DNA from 4 places in the Bacillus arachidis genome. Region 3 is predicted to be linked to each of the others. Evidence: riboswitches for the same ligand, from Rfam matches in the RefSeq annotation. Region 3 holds a riboswitch; each other region holds the start of a gene.
What was found. A riboswitch is a leader RNA that binds a small molecule or an ion and turns the genes downstream of it on or off. The one in region 3 is predicted to bind S-adenosylmethionine.

Region 1 (4,322 bases), 1.3 Mb from region 3:
AGTAACAACATGTTTACCATTTTTTAGGGCTTGTAAAATATATGCTTTCGCTTCCTCGATGCCGCCCATCACTTCAATGACAACATCAATATCAGGATTATCTATAATTTCATTTGCATTTTTCGTTAATAGGGTAGAGGGTACTTGGACCTCTCTCTCTTTTTCAATATTTTGTACTAATACTTTTGTTATTTTCACTGGGCAACCTACTTGGTGTATAAGACGATCTTGATGATCCGTAATAATACGAACCACACCGCTGCCAACTGTTCCAAGGCCTAATAAACCCACTTGAATTTCATTCATAATACTGTCCACCCCTCTAAAAAATTGTATTTAGATGCCATTATATAAGTTAAAATTCTGAAAAACAATGTATTTTGAACATTTAGAAAAATATAAAATGATTCCTACTAGGAAAGCGTTGCCACGTGTTATATAATGATCATCTCATAAAATATAAGGGGTTTCCTGATACACATAATAATTTAACCAATTTGAAAATAATAAGTTTCCATGACTCCGCCATCTTATGAGTGGCTTTTCAGATGGATTATTATGTTTAAAATAGTTTTTCGGAATCTTAATATCTAACCCCCTTTGTTTATCGCGTTCATATTCTTTTTTTAAGGTATCGCAGCTATATTCGCTATGACCAAGAACAAAAATATGCTTTCCATCTTGCCCCATAACAAGGTGGACACCTGCTTCTTCTGATGTTGCTAGTAACGTCAACTCTCGTACTTTTTCAATATCAGATGCGCGTACTTCCGTATGACGTGAATGTGGTGCAAAGAAGATCTCATCGAATCCTTGTAACAATTTCACGTGCTGCTTTTGCACTTCATGTTCAAATACACCAAACATCTTTTCTTCAAGCGGATATTTCGGAATTCCATAGTGATAATACAGGCCTGCTTGTGCGCCCCAACAAATATGCAATGTAGATGTTACATTTGTTTTTGAATATTCCATAATACGCCCAAGTTCTTCCCAATAATCTACATCTTCAAAAGAAAGTGTTTCAACTGGAGCTCCTGTAATAATGAGACCATCAAACTTTTCTCCCTCAATATCACGAAATGTTTTATAAAAACTTGTTAAATGATCTTGCGCTACATTACGAGATATATGAGACTCCATATGGAGCAAATGCAGATCTAATTGAAGTGGTGTATTACCAAGTAACCTGAGCAATTGCGCTTCTGTTTCCTGCTTTGTTGGCATTAGGTTTAAAATTGCAATTTTTAAAGCACGTATATCTTGCGTTTCAGCTCGTTCTTTTGTCATCACAAAAATATTTTCTTTTTGCAATACTTTACGAGCCGGTAAATCCTTATCAACAATGATCGGCATGTGCTTTGCCTCCAACTAACGCTTCCTCTAAATCCGCAATAATATCAGAAACATCTTCTATACCGACTGATAAGCGAATTAAATCAGATGTAACACCTGCTAAACGCTGTTCTTCTTCAGTTAACTGTCTGTGCGTTGTACTAGCAGGATGAATCACACATGTTCTTGCATCTGCTATGTGCGTCACAAGCGTTGCCAGTTTCACATTTGCAATGAACTCTTTCGCAGATTCTAATCCTCCTTTAATGCCGAATGTTAAAACGCCACTCGCTCCTTTTGCTAAGTACTTTTGTACTAGCTGATAATTCTCATTACTTTCTAAACCCGGATAATTTACCCATTCAATACGTTCATGGCTAGCAAGCCACTTCGCAACTGCAAGAGCACTTTCACTATGACGCTCCATTCGTAAATGCAAAGTTTCTAAACCGATGTTGCTAATATACGCATTGAATGGGCTCATACAGTTTCCATAGTCTCTTAATAATTGAACACGAGCTTTCACAATATATGCTGCCTTCCCAAATTTCTGCACATAACTTACACCATGATAACTTGGATCCGGTTCGACAAACTCAGGGTATTTTCCATTTGCCCAATCAAAGTTTCCTCCGTCAATGACAATCCCGCCTAATGAGCTTGCGTGACCATCAATATATTTTGTTGTAGAATGCACTACAATATTTGCTCCATGTTCAAACGCTTGGCATAAATACGGTGTTGCTAATGTGTTATCAACAATAAATGGTACTTCTAACTGTTTCGCAGCAGCTGAAAACTCTTTAAAATCCAGAACATTCATCGCTGGATTCCCCAGTGACTCTGCATAAATAAGCTTTGTTTTATGATTGGCAAGTGCCACAATTTCATCAGAAGATAAGCTTGGATTAAAGAATGTAACCTCAATCCCTAATTTACGTAGACTTACCCCAAATAAGTTAAATGTTCCCCCATAAACGGTTGAAGAACAAAGTAAATGGTCACCACTGCTACAAATATTTAGAACAGCAAGCATAATAGCTGCTTGACCAGAAGCTGTTGCAACAGCTCCAACACCACCTTCTAACTCTGTTAATTTTTGTTCAAATGCTGCTAGTGTCGGATTCCCAATACGCGTATAAATATAGCCTTCTGCTTCTAAATTAAAGAGTGCCGCTAAATCATCGGACGTATCGTATTTGTACGTCGTACTTTGATAGAGCGGTAAAACACGCGGTTCACCGTTCTCCGGTGTATAGCCACCTTGCACACAAATGGTTCCTTTTCCCCATGATTCTCCCATCTCTCATTCTCCTTTCTTTTATAGAAAATAAAAAAACTGCTTCTTTCCCTAACAAGAAAGAAGCAGTTTAAAAACACGCTCTAAAGTCTCTTTCTTATCTCTCAGGGCTTATTACCTGCAGGATTTGGCACAATTCCGCTATGCGGCTGTTGCCAAGGTTTCATAGGGCCTGTCCCTCCACCTTTTCTTGATAAGACTATGTAATTACCGTTGATTTTATAGCAATAATTTCCTGATGTCAATTATTTTTCTGAATATTTCTAAAAGATTGTATTGCTACTTTAATTGTTCATTCTCAAAATTTAAATTTAAGAAATTGAAGAAAATACTTCTATTTAAAGAAAAATAATACCTTTTAAAAACTCTACTCACTATGTAAAATTATAGAGCTATATTTAATCGTAACAAGCAACATAATATTTTTAACCATGTTACACTTTATATACAGGTCATCAAGATATTTACAAAAATATGATTACATTTACGAATGTTTCAGAACCCCATAAAATAATACTGCTGATTTTTGTAATATATTTTGAATAAGTAATTCTCTTAAAAAGATAATATGCATATTCAATTCATTACTTAATTATCTTCGTATCAGAATCTCTAACTTTTCATAATAACGTATAAATAGAGGAGGCATAACAATTGACTATTAGGAGAAATCTGCACTATTTACTCATCGTGTACGGTATGTTTCTAGGTGCTATCGTTGGTGCTACAGTCTGGTTATTTTTAGTTGTCACAAATGCTGGAATTCAGTTTATTTGGGGATATTTACCTAAGGAATTGGGATTACCACCTTATTACACACTTTGTGTAACAATAATCGGCGGTGTTCTTGTTGGACTGTCACAGAAGTACTTCGGCACATACCCACGTTTAATGCCAGAAGTAATGGGTGAATATAAGAAGACAGGTAGAATTGAGTACCAATTTGTACATAAAGCTACGTTAACAGCCATTATTGTTTTAGTATTTGGCGCAAGCTTAGGACCAGAAGCAGCACTTGTTGGGATTATAGGTGGACTTTGTACATGGGTTGGTGATCGCTTTAAATTTACTTTAAAAGGAATGCACGAACTAACGGAAATTGGGATTGGCGCTGCCTTAAGTGTTATTTTTAATGCACCGCTATTCGGTTATTTAGCTCCAAGCGAGCATGAGGATACACAACTTGCTGAAACTTTTAAAGAGAAAAAGACTATTGTATATCTCGCTACTACTTTTGCTGGTTTTTCTGTATATTTATTGCTTAGTCAGTTTGATAATCGAGGATCTTTTATTGTTAATTTTGGAGAAGGATCTTTTACACTCCGCGAATGGGTGGCCTTTCTTCCCCTTATTTGTATAGGTGCCGGTGCAGGCTATTTTTATTTCAAAATAGAACATATATTAGAAAAAATAGTACATCCTTTTCAAAAGTATAAACTAACATTAGCGATTATAGGCGGTATTCTTCTAGGAATTGCAGGCACTTTACTTCCGTATACACTGTTTTCAGGAGAACACCAATTAAAAGAATTAGTAACTGAATGGGCAGAGTTATCATTTTGGATCCTGTTTCTTTCAGGAATTTTAAAATTATGTATAACGGCAGTTTGTTTAAATACAGGTTGGCGTGGTGGACATATTTTTCCGATTATATTTGCTGGTGCAAGTATTGGATATGCTGTAGCTA
Region 2 (4,322 bases), 860 kb from region 3:
TTGTAAGATTGCTAAACCACGTCCATGGTCAGCAACAGAGTTACTCATAATAATTGTTGCTCCGTCTGGAAGGTCTTTTAAGCTTTTATATTTTTGAGAATATACTCCTATTGGCTCTAAGTGAATTTTCCCTGCTACTTCAAAATCATATTTTTTATCTTTTATTTCTTTTTCTAAGTATGGAATGTGCTGGAAGTAGTTTGCATCTAAGTCCTTATCTGCTAATGATTTATTCGGAAGCACGTAGTCTTGGAATTTTTCAATTTTTAATTCAATTCCTTTTTTCTCAAGTAAAGGTTTTGCCTTTTCTAAAATAACAGCATGCGGTACGTTAGAAGCTCCCACAACAAGTGTCTTTTCATCTTTATCTTTCCCACCACAAGCTGCTAGCCCAAAAATTGAAGTTGAAATAAGTGCTGTAAGTAATAATTTTTTCATGATATAAACACCCTTCCCCGTTTTATTTTATCGTTTATCAATTCGAGTTGTAACAAAATCACCAATAAATTGAATCAAGAAAACAACGAGTAATACACAAATTGTTGCTACAATGGTCACATCGTTATTTCCACGCTGGAATCCTTCTAAATATGCCAGTGTACCAAGCCCACCAGCACCTACAACACCAGCCATTGCTGTATAACCTACTAGAGCAATTGTCGTTACCGTAATACCAGATACAAGCGCTGGTAGCGATTCCGGAATCAATACCTTCCAAATAATTGTGCTTGTTTTCGCTCCCATTGCCTTTGAAGCTTCGATCACGCCTTTATCAATTTCACGAAGTGCGATTTCAACCATCCTTGCATAAAACGGTGCTGCTCCAATAATTAAAGCTGGTAGTGCTGCGCTTGCTCCAAGAATTGTTCCAAGAAGAATCTTCGTAAATGGAATTAATAAAATAATTAAAATGATAAATGGAATAGAACGAAAAATATTTACAAATGCTCCAATCCCTGTGTGAATCGCTTTGTTTTCCCACAAATTATCCTTTGCCGTCATGAAAAGTAACAATCCTAAAATAAGACCGAAACCAAATGTCGCAAATGCTGCGATTGCCGTCATATATAATGTTTCACCTGTCGCTTCTAGCATTTGATTCCAATCTACATTTGCGAGTAACTTATCCATGTGTAATCACCTCCAGCTCTACTTGATCTTGATGTATTCCTTGAATTGCTTGCTGGATCGCTGTTTCCTCACCGTTTAAATGAACGACTAAACTGCCGTAAGAGCCGTTATTCGTTTGTGCGATATTCCCTTGCAAAATGCTAACTTCAATATCACTGCGTTGCATTAGCCTTTGAAGTACTGGACGTTCTACCGCTTCACCAATAAACTGCAAGCGAATTACTTTTCCATCTGGATACTTTTCTATTAAATTCTCAATCGTTTCATTTGTATCTTCTGAATCAGTTAACTGCTGTACAAATCGTTTTGTAATATCCTGTTTTGGATTACGGAATACGTCAAGTACAGGACCACTTTCTACAATCTTCCCTTTCTCCATTACCGCAACGCGATTACAAATTTTTCGAATTACGTGCATCTCATGTGTAATTAGTACAATTGTCAAACCGAGGCGCTTATTAATATCTAATAGTAAATCTAAAATTTGATCTGTCGTTTCTGGATCAAGAGCCGAAGTTGCTTCATCACATAGAAGAACTTTCGGATTATTCGCTAACGCTCTCGCGATACCGACACGCTGCTTTTGCCCACCGCTCAATTGAGATGGATATGCGTCTCCTCTTCCTTCTAATCCAACAAGACGAATTAACTCTTCCACACGTTTTCTTCTTTCCGCTTTATCAACACCCGCAATTTCAAGTGGAAAAGCGATATTTTCACGTACAGTTCGTGACCAAAGTAAGTTGAAATGTTGAAAAATCATTCCGATTTCTTGTCTTGCCTTGCGAAGTTCATTACCAGTAATTGCTGAAATAACACGATTAGCTATCGTGATCTGTCCGGAAGTTGGTTTCTCTAATTGATTAAACAACCTAATCAAAGAGCTTTTTCCAGCACCACTATATCCAATAACACCAAAGATTTCGCCTTTCTCTATTTGTAAATTGGCATTATCCACAGCAGTGACATCACCGCTTTTTGACTTATATATTTTCTTTACATTTTCTAATAAAATCATGATGTTCACCCCTTTTTGTATTTAAAAAGCGTAAGCGGCTCGCTCAGGTTCACTCTACAATTTTTTTATTTTTTCATGTGAGTAATCTTTCGCTCTAGCTCCTCTTATTATTCGAATGTCCTCCTCATTCAAACAACAAAAAAACCTTTCTGCCCCTAGAATGAGCAGAAAGGTTTATATGCATATATCAACATGATCCCTTCCTCTCATCTCTCAAAGCATTTGCTTTGCAGGAATTGGCACCATTTCAACATAAAAGTTGACGGTTGCCGGGCTTCATAGGGCACAGTCCCTCCACCTCTCTTGATAAGAGAAATCAGATTAAATTTTCGTCTGATTTGAAATTTATTAAATTGTCTATATTTTATGACTTGAATTGTATCAACATACACTCACTATGTCAACAAAAAAAATCGCAAAAAGTAAAACTTCAGAATATTAAGCACCTACTCGCATTGGTTTACATATGTGAAATACTGATTCTAATAATAGCATCGTACGATACGTTCCGTTATATTGAACACATCCGCTATTCACCAATGTTTGTAACCTAATATTCCCAGCAACTAACCTCCGTAAGTTTTCTTCCTGAAAGCAAATCAATTGTTCTGTTCCGCGCGCCTCTTTCAAAACTTGTATATACTCTCTTGAAATTTGAAGTGAGCACCTCTCGTCTCCTAAACGAAAATTGATTGTTTTTTCCCCTTGCCGAAGAAGCGGTTCTAAATGGTATTGTGCATTAGCATATGTTACAAATGATTGAAGCAACGAATATAATCCCATTCTAGTCACATCCTTCATATCACTTTCTACTAATACCATTCCATCTTCTCAAAGAGCAATCCTGTTACTTTCTCTCGACAAATAACGTACCACTTCTATCTTTCAGGCATATTTCCCAAGAAATATGTCGAGGCGGCAAAAACTTTGCCACCTACTGTAATTCTTTATATAAATATTCAACCGAATGAAATGCATATATTTTCTTTATAAGTGTTCCCCGCTCAAATACGAGTAAACAAGGTACACTTTCTACTTCATACTCTCGCGCTAAATGAGGTGCATAGTTTAAATCTAACATTCCTATTTCCAATTCAGATATAGTAGCTTCTACCACTGTTAACATCTTCTTTGCTAATTGGCATGTTCCACACATCGGTGTATATACATATAATACTGTTTTTTCTTGGTCTGCTATTAGAGCTGTTACTTCAACACCTGTCCAGTCAATCACTTCTATCATTCCTTACCGTAAATATTCTGTATAAACGTCAATGTCAGCTCCCCATAATACGTTCGCTAAATGATTAGAAGGAGCAGTTGCCACTTCACGATACGAACGATCAATGTAAATATGCTCAGCTTGCGGGAATTCTTTCCGAAATTGTTTTCTAAGCTTCTCTCCTGCGGCATCAGCATCCACTAGTACATATACATCTTTATCAAAAAACTGATCAATGAGTTCATCCATTTTCGACAAACCAATTGTACCATTTGTACAAACAATTTCCACTGGTTCCCGAATAATAGATTCAATCTTTCTTCTATCTGATTTTCCTTCGACAATAATGACTTTCTCTACATAGACCATATGTCATCACCCGATCACCATATACTATAAAAACAACCTTACTTTAGTATATAGTATATTCGATATTTTCATGTTGTTTCCTGTTTATTTTTGCAAAGAAAAGCGGAAGCGGCTCGCTCAGAACAGGAAGACGTTGGAGCTTCTGACAAAGAGGCGCCCTTTGCCTCGCAGGAAGGAGCGAAACGACCGACTGTTCTTGCCGCTGAAGCTAGACATCAAAAAAAAGCGGAAGCGGCTCGCTCAGAACGGGAGGACGTTGGAGCTTCTGACGAAGAGGCGCCCTTTGCCTTGCGGGAAGGAGCGAAACGACCGACTGTTCTTGCCGCTGAAGCTAGACATCAAAAAAAAAGCGGAAGCGGCTCGCTCAGAACGGGAGGACGTTGGAGCTTCTGACAAAGAGGCGCCCTTTACCTCGCGGGAAGGTGCGAAACGACCGACTGTTCTTGCCGCTGAAGCTAGACATCAAAAAAAGCGGAAGCGGCTCGCTCACAGTGCAAAATAAAAGGGACAGCACATAGGCTGTCCCTTTTATTTCGATTAAAATTAGTCTTGGTTTGTCATTTCTGCGTATTGTTCTGCAGA
Region 3 (4,322 bases):
CCACACTGTACACCATCCAATGTAAATTCTCCTGTTTCACTCCCCCCTATTAAATAGTTATGTTCATTCATCAACTGGAACAAATGGACCTTGCTATACTCATTTTGCAGTCTCCCCTCACGATCCACTATATACATCGTATTTGTAACACCGTGCTCTGTTTGCTTCGCAATGGAACCACCGACAATATTTACATCATATTTCTGTGCCCATTCTGAAAGAATCTGTTTTGTTTGGATCCCATCTCCATCTGCAATTTCCGGAAGTCTTTCTAAATCATAACCAGTCGTCCAAAGTTCAGGTAATACGACAATATCTGGTGTTCCTTGCATCGCTTCTTTTATTTTTTTCTTTGCATTTTCAATATTTATTTTCACATCACCAAAAGCAATATCCATTTGAATACATGCGATTTTCATTTTATCCACCTCATTTTCAATTTTCCCTTTACAAAAACTTGGAAAGGCTATATTATTTGTCACTAGAATTGTAACAATTTTCAAAAGAGGTGGAAAGTATGAAACATTTTCAACCTTCCAGGGTTGTAACATCCTTACCAACACAGTTTTTCGCTTCACTTGTTGCAAAAGTTAACAAAGTGGTGGAAGCAGGTCATGATGTTATCAATCTAGGACAAGGCAATCCAGATCAACCAACACCGCCGCATATCGTAACAGCTTTACAACATGCAGCAGAAAAAACAGTTCACCATAAATATCCACCATTTCGCGGGCATGAAAGCTTAAAAAAAGCCTTTGCGGCGTTCTATGAACGTGAATACGGAGTCAAAGTAAACCCTAAAACAGAAGTCGCTATTTTATTTGGCGGAAAAGCAGGGCTTGTTGAATTACCGCTTTGTTTCACAAACCCGGGTGATACAATTCTTGTCCCCGATCCAGGATACCCTGACTATTTATCAGGTGTCGCTTTAGCAAAAGCAAACTTTGAAACAATGCCATTATTAGCAGAAAATAATTTTTTACCAGACTATGCAAAAATTGATGAATCTATTGCCAAACAATCAAAATTAATGTTTTTAAACTACCCTAATAACCCGACTGGTGCTACTGCATCAAAAGAGTTTTTTGAAGAAACAATTTCCTTTGCCAATAAACACGATATTTTAGTCGTGCATGATTTTGCTTATGGTGCAATTGGCTTTGACGGCAACAAACCAACGAGCTTCTTACAAGCAAACGGTGCAAAAGATGTTGGCATTGAGATTTATACATTGTCAAAAACATTTAATATGGCTGGTTGGCGAATCGCCTTTGCTATCGGTAACGAAAGTGTCATTGAAACAATCAATGTATTGCAAGACCATATGTACGTCAGCATTTTTGGTGCTGTACAAGAGGCAGCTTGTGAGGCGCTATTAAGTTCACAAACTTGTGTGAATGAACTTGTTGAACGCTATGAATCACGAAGAAATACACTTATTACAGCTTGTTGTTCAATTGGCTGGGATGTTCTCGCACCAAATGGATCATTTTTTGCATGGCTTCCCGTTCCTAATGGTTATACATCGGAACAATTTACTGACTTATTGTTAGAACAAGCGCACGTAGCAGTTGCACCTGGAGTTGGGTTCGGGAAACATGGCGAAGGCTACGTTCGTGTTGGATTATTACATACAGAAGAGCGACTACAGGAAGCTATTCAACGAATCGATAAATTGAAAATTTTCAAAAAACCGTTGACATCGTAAAAAAACTCTGTCAAAATTCAGATATCGTAAAAATTAAAACATTTCAAAATACTTCTTATCAAGAGCAGGTGGAGGGACGAGCCCGACGAAACCCGGCAACCGATCTACAATTGTAGGCACGGTGCTAATTCTCGCAGCGTTACGCTGACAGATAAGGAGCTGGTTGTAAAAAAACCTCTCCTTAGCTGAGAGGTTTTTTTATTTAACTAGGAGGTTATGAAAATGAGCGGAATAACAGCAACCTATTTAATCCATGATGATTCTCTTCATTTAAACCAAAAAGCAGAGCAAATCGCTCTCGGTTTGACAATTGGTTCATGGACTCATCTGCCACACTTATTACAAGAACAATTAAAACAACATAAAGGCAACGTCATTCATGTCGAAGAGTTGGAAGAGCAAGAGCGTGTAAATACGTATCTTGGAAAAAAAGTAATACGTGGACTCATTAAAATTCATTATCCGTCAGTAAATTTCAGCCCGGATTTACCGGCTATTTTAACAACAGCATTTGGAAAATTATCGCTAGATGGCGAAGTTAAACTAATTGATTTAACAATTTCAGATGACTTAAAAGAACATTTCCCTGGTCCTAAATTTGGCATTGAGGGAATACGAAATCTCTTACATATTCACGATCGTCCACTTCTGATGAGTATTTTCAAGGGAATGATCGGTCGCAATATAGGATATTTAAAAACCCAATTGCGCGATCAAGCAATTGGCGGTGTAGATATTGTAAAAGATGATGAAATCTTATTTGAAAACTTATTAACACCGCTCACAAAACGAATTTCTGCTGGAAAAGAAGTATTACAGTCCGTATACGAAACATACGGTCATAAGACTTTATATGCAGTAAATTTAACGGGTCGTACCTATGATCTTAAAGAAACTGCAAAACGTGCTGCCTCAGCCGGTGCAGATATTCTTCTATTCAATGTATTCTCATATGGATTAGATGTACTGCAATCACTTGCTGAGGACGATGATATACCTATTCCAATTATGGCACATCCTGCTGTAAGCGGCGCATACGCTTCATCGGAATTATATGGATTCTCTTATCCATTACTACTCGGAAAGCTGCTTCGTTATGCTGGTGCAGATTTCTCTTTATTTCCATCACCATACGGCAGTGTTGCATTAGAAAAAAAAGAAGCTCTTCTTATTACAAATGAACTAATTGAAAAAGATCCGTCTTTAAAACGAAGCTTCCCTGTTCCATCGGCCGGTATTCACCCTGGTTTTGTTCCATTTATCCTTAGTGATTTTGGCAAGGATGTTGTCATTAATGCAGGTGGTGGTATTCATGGTCATCCAGCTGGGGCACAAGGCGGTGGAAAAGCATTTCGAGCAGCGATTGATGCTACTTTGCAAGGAACACCATTGCATGAAGCAGGTAACACTGATTTACATGTTGCACTGCAATTATGGGGAAATCCATCTCACAAGGTGACGCTATGAGTCTTCAAATTTTTTGTGACTTCGATGGTACGATTACGAACAATGATAATATCGTTGCTATTATGGAGAAATTCGCTCCACCAGAAGCTGAAACGATTAAACAAAAAATTCTATCACAAGAACTTTCTATTCAAGAAGGTGTTGGAGAGATGTTTTCCCTTTTACCTACAAGCTTACAAAATGACATCACTACTTTTATAAAAGAAACAGCGGTGATTCGAGCTGGATTCTCAGAGTTTGCACAGTTTGTCCAAATAAATCAGATTTCACTTCATATTATATCCGGAGGAATGGATTTTTTCGTCTACCCTCTTCTCAAAGGATTAATCAACCCAGATCATATTTATTGTAATACGACTGATTTTTCAGGGGAAACAATTCAGGTAAACTGGCCCCATCCGTGTGATGAAGATTGTAAAAACAAATGCGGTCTTTGTAAATCGACACTGATTCATCAATTAAGTTCAAACGGTGATTTTAATATTGTAATTGGAGATTCAATTACAGATTTACAAGCTGCAAAACTTGCTGATAAAGTATTCGCTCGTGATTTTCTCATTACAAAATGCCGAGAACATCAAATTTCCTATACGGCATTTGAAACGTTTTATGACATACAGACAGAAATTAAGCAATTGTTGGAGGTGATAAAATGAAACAACTTTTTCGCCAATGGGAAGAATTGAGTAAACTAAAGAAAGAATTAACGGATCGTAACTGGTTTCCTGCTACAAGCGGGAACATTTCAATAAAAGTAAACAATGCTCCAACTACCTTTCTTATTACAGCAAGTGGAAGAGATAAAACGAAAACTACACCTGATGATTTTCTATTAGTTGATCATACTGGAAAGGCTGTTTTAGAAACCGATTTACGTCCTTCAGCAGAAACATTGCTGCATACTCATATTTACAATCATACAGAAGCTGGATGTGTCTTACATGTCCATACAATTGATAACAATGTAATTACAAACGTATACGACAAAGAAGTTTCATTTTCTAATCAAGAAATCATTAAAGCTCTTAATATATGGGAAAAAGGGGCCTCTATCAAAATTCCGATTATTGAAAATCATGCTCATATTCCAACGTTGGGAGAAGATTTCCGAAAACATATTCATGGTGACGCTGGAGCCATACTAATT
Region 4 (4,322 bases), 890 kb from region 3:
CATTAGTGATTAGTGGGCCAATTGCATATGTTTTACTGTAAGAGATGAAAAGACACACTTATGTTCTTAAAGTAAGTCCTTTTTCCGTATTATTAGATTTTAATCGATAGAAAATGAAATTTTGAATATTTTGATATGTGTTATGTTGCAAACTATAATATAGCTAGATACATAGAAAAGGGGATGTATTTATGGAAATAGTAAACAAAAGAGCGATGTTGCGATTAATGGATGCAAATGATGTAGAAAAATTATTTGCAATTGTGGAAGGGAATAAAGAAGTTTGGACGTATTTAATAGCTAAAATGGAAAGTTATCAAGATATGGAGCGATATGTTGAAACGGCAGTAAAACGATATGAGAAGGGAACGGATTTACCATTTGTTGTTATAGATCAAAAAACGAATGAAGTTGTAGGCAGTACACGTTTGTATAGTATTTCAAATGATAACAAAACGGTTGAACTTGGCCAAACATGGTATCATCCGAGTGTACAACGAACAAGTGTGAATACGGAATGTAAGTACATGTTATTGCAATATGCGTTTGAAGAATTACACATGCTGCGTGTGCAAATAAAAACAGACTTGCGAAATGAAAAAGCACAACGAGCGATTGAACGACTAGGCGCAGTAAAAGAAGGGATATTACGAAATGAGAGAAGGTTACCAAGCGGTTATGTAAGAGATGCGGTAGTATATAGCATTATTGCAAGTGAGTGGCCAATCGTGAAAGATCGATTACTACACAAAATGGACATGTATAAATAGGAGGCAAATATGACAAATTTAGAAACAAAGAGACTAAAGATGATCCCCTTTACATTAGAACTTGTCGAGGCAATGATAAAAGGGAGAGAAGAGCTACAGGAAATCATATCGTATAAAATATCTTTAGAATGGCCAATGCCAGATTATAAAGATATTTTGCCGTGGATTGCTGAAAGTTTACGAAAAAGCCCGAAACAAAGTAAATGGAGCGGACTTATTATTCATAAGGAAGATAATGTTATTATTGGTGATATGGGTTGTAAAGGTGCTCCTGATTCAACTGGTACAGTAGAGATTGGATATAGCATTGTACCAGAATATCAAGGGAAAGGCTATGCAACTGAAATGGCAAAGGCCTTTGTTAAGTGGCTGGAGCAGAATGAAGAAGTGCAAACGATTAAGGCAGATTGTTTAACGAGTAATGTCGCTTCGAGTAGAGTGTTAGAAAAGATAGGCTTTACATGTGTACTTGAGGAACAACATATGAAATATTGGATTGTAAAGTGAAACGGAAGAGGTATATGCTCTTAAGAGAGGAAAATATACCTTTTTTTCTTACAAAATGATTACTTCTTTTATATACTTTTGTTTCATCATTCCCTTCCGTGAAAAAATTCGTTACAATGGAGTTGTATGAGGAAATTTGTACATAAATCAAGCTCATATAGTATGAACCACAAATAATAGTAAATTAAAAATCCTCTATTTGAATGAAAATCCTTTATAATACGAATTGATTGTTTAGAAAAGTTCCTTCTTTTAAATAAACTCAAATGTAATGATTCGAAAAAGGTCATTTTAAATTAATAGAAGTATGGATGATGCGCGGAGGCTAGTACAAATGAAACAAAATAAGAAAAGTAAGAAAAGACGAGTTCTGCAAGTGTTCTTGCTTATGATTAGTTCTATAATTCTATTTATTAGTTATGCAGCTTACGATATTTGGAGTAATCGCTTTAAAACAGATGAGGTACCTACAGATGCTGCTGTTGTACTAGGAGCGGCTTCTTGGAATGGAAAACCGTCTCCTGTATTCCGCGAACGAATCAATCATGCAATCTCCTTGTATAAAAATGGAAGTATTAAGAAAATTATTTTTACAGGTGGTACTAAATTTGAATCAGAGCTGGAAGAAGCACGGACTGCGAAAGCGTATGCATTAAAGCATGACGTAAAGGATGAAGATATATTAATTGAAACACAGTCGCGTTTTACAGAAGATAATTTGAAGAATGCTAAGCAAGTTGGAATTGACAATGGCTTACATACTTATACAATCGTAAGCGATCCTCTTCATATGAAGCGAGCGATGAGAATAGCGAAGCATATTGGGATGGATGCATACGCATCGCCGACTCCCACATCAGCATATAAAACATTAGATACAGAAATTCCGTTCTTTTTTAAAGAATTGTGCTCTTATATTGGGTATGTTGCATCGTTACCTATACGTACTTTGAAAGGTGATTAAGAAAGTAAGAAAAAGGATAGACAAAGGTAGAATAGTTCTGCTGAGTCTGTCTTTTTTTCTATAACTTTACAAATTATAGAAAAAATTCCGATAAAAACCTTGTATTTTTATCGGAATAGTGACACAATAAAATGCATAATCAAATATAATCTTATCGAGAGAAGTGGAGGGAACGGCCCAATGAAACTTCAGCAACCTATCATGTGATAAAAAGGTGCTAATTCCGAGTAGATAAGAAGGAAAAGAAATGACAACCTTCTTATATGTAAGGTTGTTTTTTTAGTAGGAGGAGAGAAAAGATGAAGCGTTTATTTTTTACACTAGTAAGTATCGTATGCAGTTTATTTGTAATTTCTGGTTGCGCAAAATCATCTGCAGGTGACCAAAAAGAAATTCGTTTAGGGTTTACCCCAGGACCATACAGTGATCAAGTGAAAAAGGCAGTTCAACCATATTTAGAGAAAAAGGGCTATAAAATTAAAATTGTTGAGTTTAATTCACCAAACGAAACAAATCCAGCCCTAACAAATAAGGATATTGATGCAAATATATTTCAAAGTACTGCTTTTATGGAATCGTACGCAAAAGAAAATAATGCAAAAATTTCGAGCGTTATTCAGGTTCCATCAGCACCTCAAGGTGTATACTCTGAAAAACATAAGTCATTAGATGATTTGAAGGATGGAATGAAGATTGGGGTACCAAATGATCCAGTTAATTTAGAACGTGCATTACGTATTTTAGAAGAGATTGGCTGGGTGAAATTAAAAGACAATGTAAATATTTTAACAATCTCTGAAAAAGATATAACGTTTAAAAAGAAAGATTTCAAATTGGTACCGCTTGAATCACCACAAATTCCAAGAGCTATGAAAGATTTAGATTACGGTATTATTAACGGAAACCTTGTTATTTCATCTGGACATAAGTTAAAAGAAGCGCTGGAATTAGAAAAAACACCATCACAACATAGAATTATTGTTACTGTTCGCGATGAAGATAAAGAAAAACCATTTGTGAAAGATTTAATTGAAGCATATCATTCACCAGAGTTTAAAAAGATGATTCAATCTGAAGAACAATTTGAGGGGTTTGTGCTCCCTGACTACTTAAAGTAAAGGAGATCTTGATATGACATTATCATTTATAGAAACAGAAGAACAAGTTCTCGTATTGGAGAAAATAAAAGAATTCATTCCGCGATTTGCAGAAAGGGAACATCAACTGAGTGAACTCGGATCTTTTCCTTTTGAAAATATTAAAGATTTACAAAATATTGGTTATACGAAGCTAACATTACCAAAAGATGTCGGTGGAAAGGCCATTTCATTGTATGATTTTGTTTTATTTCAAGAAAAAATTGCAGAGGGAGATGGAGCAACCGCTTTATCAATTGGTTGGCACCTTGGAATTGTGAAAGAACTTGCGGAAAATCGCTCATGGCAACCTGATATGTTTTCTTGGTTTTGTGAAGAAGTAAAAAAAGGTGCTCTTTTTAACCGAGCAGCAACAGAACCGAAGACAGGGAGTCCAACAAGGGGCGGGAAACCAGAAACATTAGCTGTGAAAAAAGGTGATAAATGGGTTATAAACGGCAGAAAGACTTTTACAACGATGGCACCTGTACTTGATTATTTCATCATCTCAGCAAGTATTGAAGGACGAGAAGAGATAGGAGAATTTGTGATTCCAAGGCACGAAAAAGGTGTCTATATAGAGGAGACATGGGATAGTGTTGCGATGCGTGGAACGGCTAGCCATGATCTTGTATTACAGAATGTTGAAATCCAAAATAAATTTTTTACAGATGTAAAAGGTGCACAGGTGAAACCAAAAGGAATTGGATGGTTACTGCATATACCAGCATGTTATTTAGGGATTGCGCAGGCTGCAAGAAATTATGCGATTGATTTTGCCAAGTCATATCAACCGAATAGTTTAAATCATCCAATCAGTTTACTGCCGAATATTAGAAGATTAGTAGGTGAATTAGAGCTAGAACTTATGCAGGCACGCACGTTTTTATATCAAGTTGCAAAAAAATATGATGAGGCAGAAGATAAACAATCTTTGCAAGCCGA

Region 1: it holds a riboswitch for S-adenosylmethionine, as region 3 does, so the genes downstream of both, QRY57_RS26540 (bifunctional O-acetylhomoserine aminocarboxypropyltransferase/cysteine synthase) here and mtnW (2,3-diketo-5-methylthiopentyl-1-phosphate enolase) in region 3, are expected to answer to the same signal.
Region 2: it holds a riboswitch for S-adenosylmethionine, as region 3 does, so the genes downstream of both, QRY57_RS24610 (methionine ABC transporter ATP-binding protein) here and mtnW (2,3-diketo-5-methylthiopentyl-1-phosphate enolase) in region 3, are expected to answer to the same signal.
Region 4: it holds a riboswitch for S-adenosylmethionine, as region 3 does, so the genes downstream of both, QRY57_RS15405 (MetQ/NlpA family ABC transporter substrate-binding protein) here and mtnW (2,3-diketo-5-methylthiopentyl-1-phosphate enolase) in region 3, are expected to answer to the same signal.

Annotation. Positions count from the first base shown of each region.
Region 1 covers NZ_CP127376.1:4,829,936-4,834,257, forward strand. The annotation lists gene QRY57_RS26530 (homoserine dehydrogenase) at 1-306, opposite strand, end outside; gene metA (homoserine O-acetyltransferase MetA) at 451-1,356, opposite strand; gene QRY57_RS26540 (bifunctional O-acetylhomoserine aminocarboxypropyltransferase/cysteine synthase) at 1,340-2,638, opposite strand; SAM riboswitch class I at 2,730-2,835, opposite strand; gene QRY57_RS26545 (chloride channel protein) at 3,335-4,322, shown strand, end outside.
Region 2 covers NZ_CP127376.1:4,435,006-4,439,327, forward strand. The annotation lists gene metQ (methionine ABC transporter substrate-binding lipoprotein MetQ) at 1-438, opposite strand, end outside; gene QRY57_RS24605 (methionine ABC transporter permease) at 466-1,131, opposite strand; gene QRY57_RS24610 (methionine ABC transporter ATP-binding protein) at 1,124-2,149, opposite strand; SAM riboswitch class I at 2,353-2,462, opposite strand; gene QRY57_RS24615 (hypothetical protein) at 2,588-2,932, opposite strand; gene QRY57_RS24620 (thioredoxin family protein) at 3,084-3,392, opposite strand; gene QRY57_RS24625 (toprim domain-containing protein) at 3,396-3,740, opposite strand; gene gcvH (glycine cleavage system protein GcvH) at 4,284-4,322, opposite strand, start outside.
Region 3 covers NZ_CP127376.1:3,574,492-3,578,813, forward strand. The annotation lists gene QRY57_RS19950 (carbon-nitrogen family hydrolase) at 1-503, opposite strand, end outside; gene QRY57_RS19955 (pyridoxal phosphate-dependent aminotransferase) at 518-1,708, shown strand; SAM riboswitch class I at 1,761-1,866, shown strand; gene mtnW (2,3-diketo-5-methylthiopentyl-1-phosphate enolase) at 1,931-3,175, shown strand; gene QRY57_RS19965 (2-hydroxy-3-keto-5-methylthiopentenyl-1-phosphate phosphatase) at 3,172-3,831, shown strand; gene QRY57_RS19970 (methylthioribulose 1-phosphate dehydratase) at 3,828-4,322, shown strand, end outside.
Region 4 covers NZ_CP127376.1:2,689,059-2,693,380, reverse strand. The annotation lists partial or broken gene QRY57_RS15425 (YjiH family protein) at 1-41, shown strand, start outside; gene QRY57_RS15420 (GNAT family N-acetyltransferase) at 192-770, shown strand; gene QRY57_RS15415 (GNAT family N-acetyltransferase) at 780-1,277, shown strand; gene QRY57_RS15410 (YdcF family protein) at 1,612-2,241, shown strand; SAM riboswitch class I at 2,390-2,479, shown strand; gene QRY57_RS15405 (MetQ/NlpA family ABC transporter substrate-binding protein) at 2,541-3,359, shown strand; gene QRY57_RS15400 (acyl-CoA dehydrogenase family protein) at 3,373-4,322, shown strand, end outside.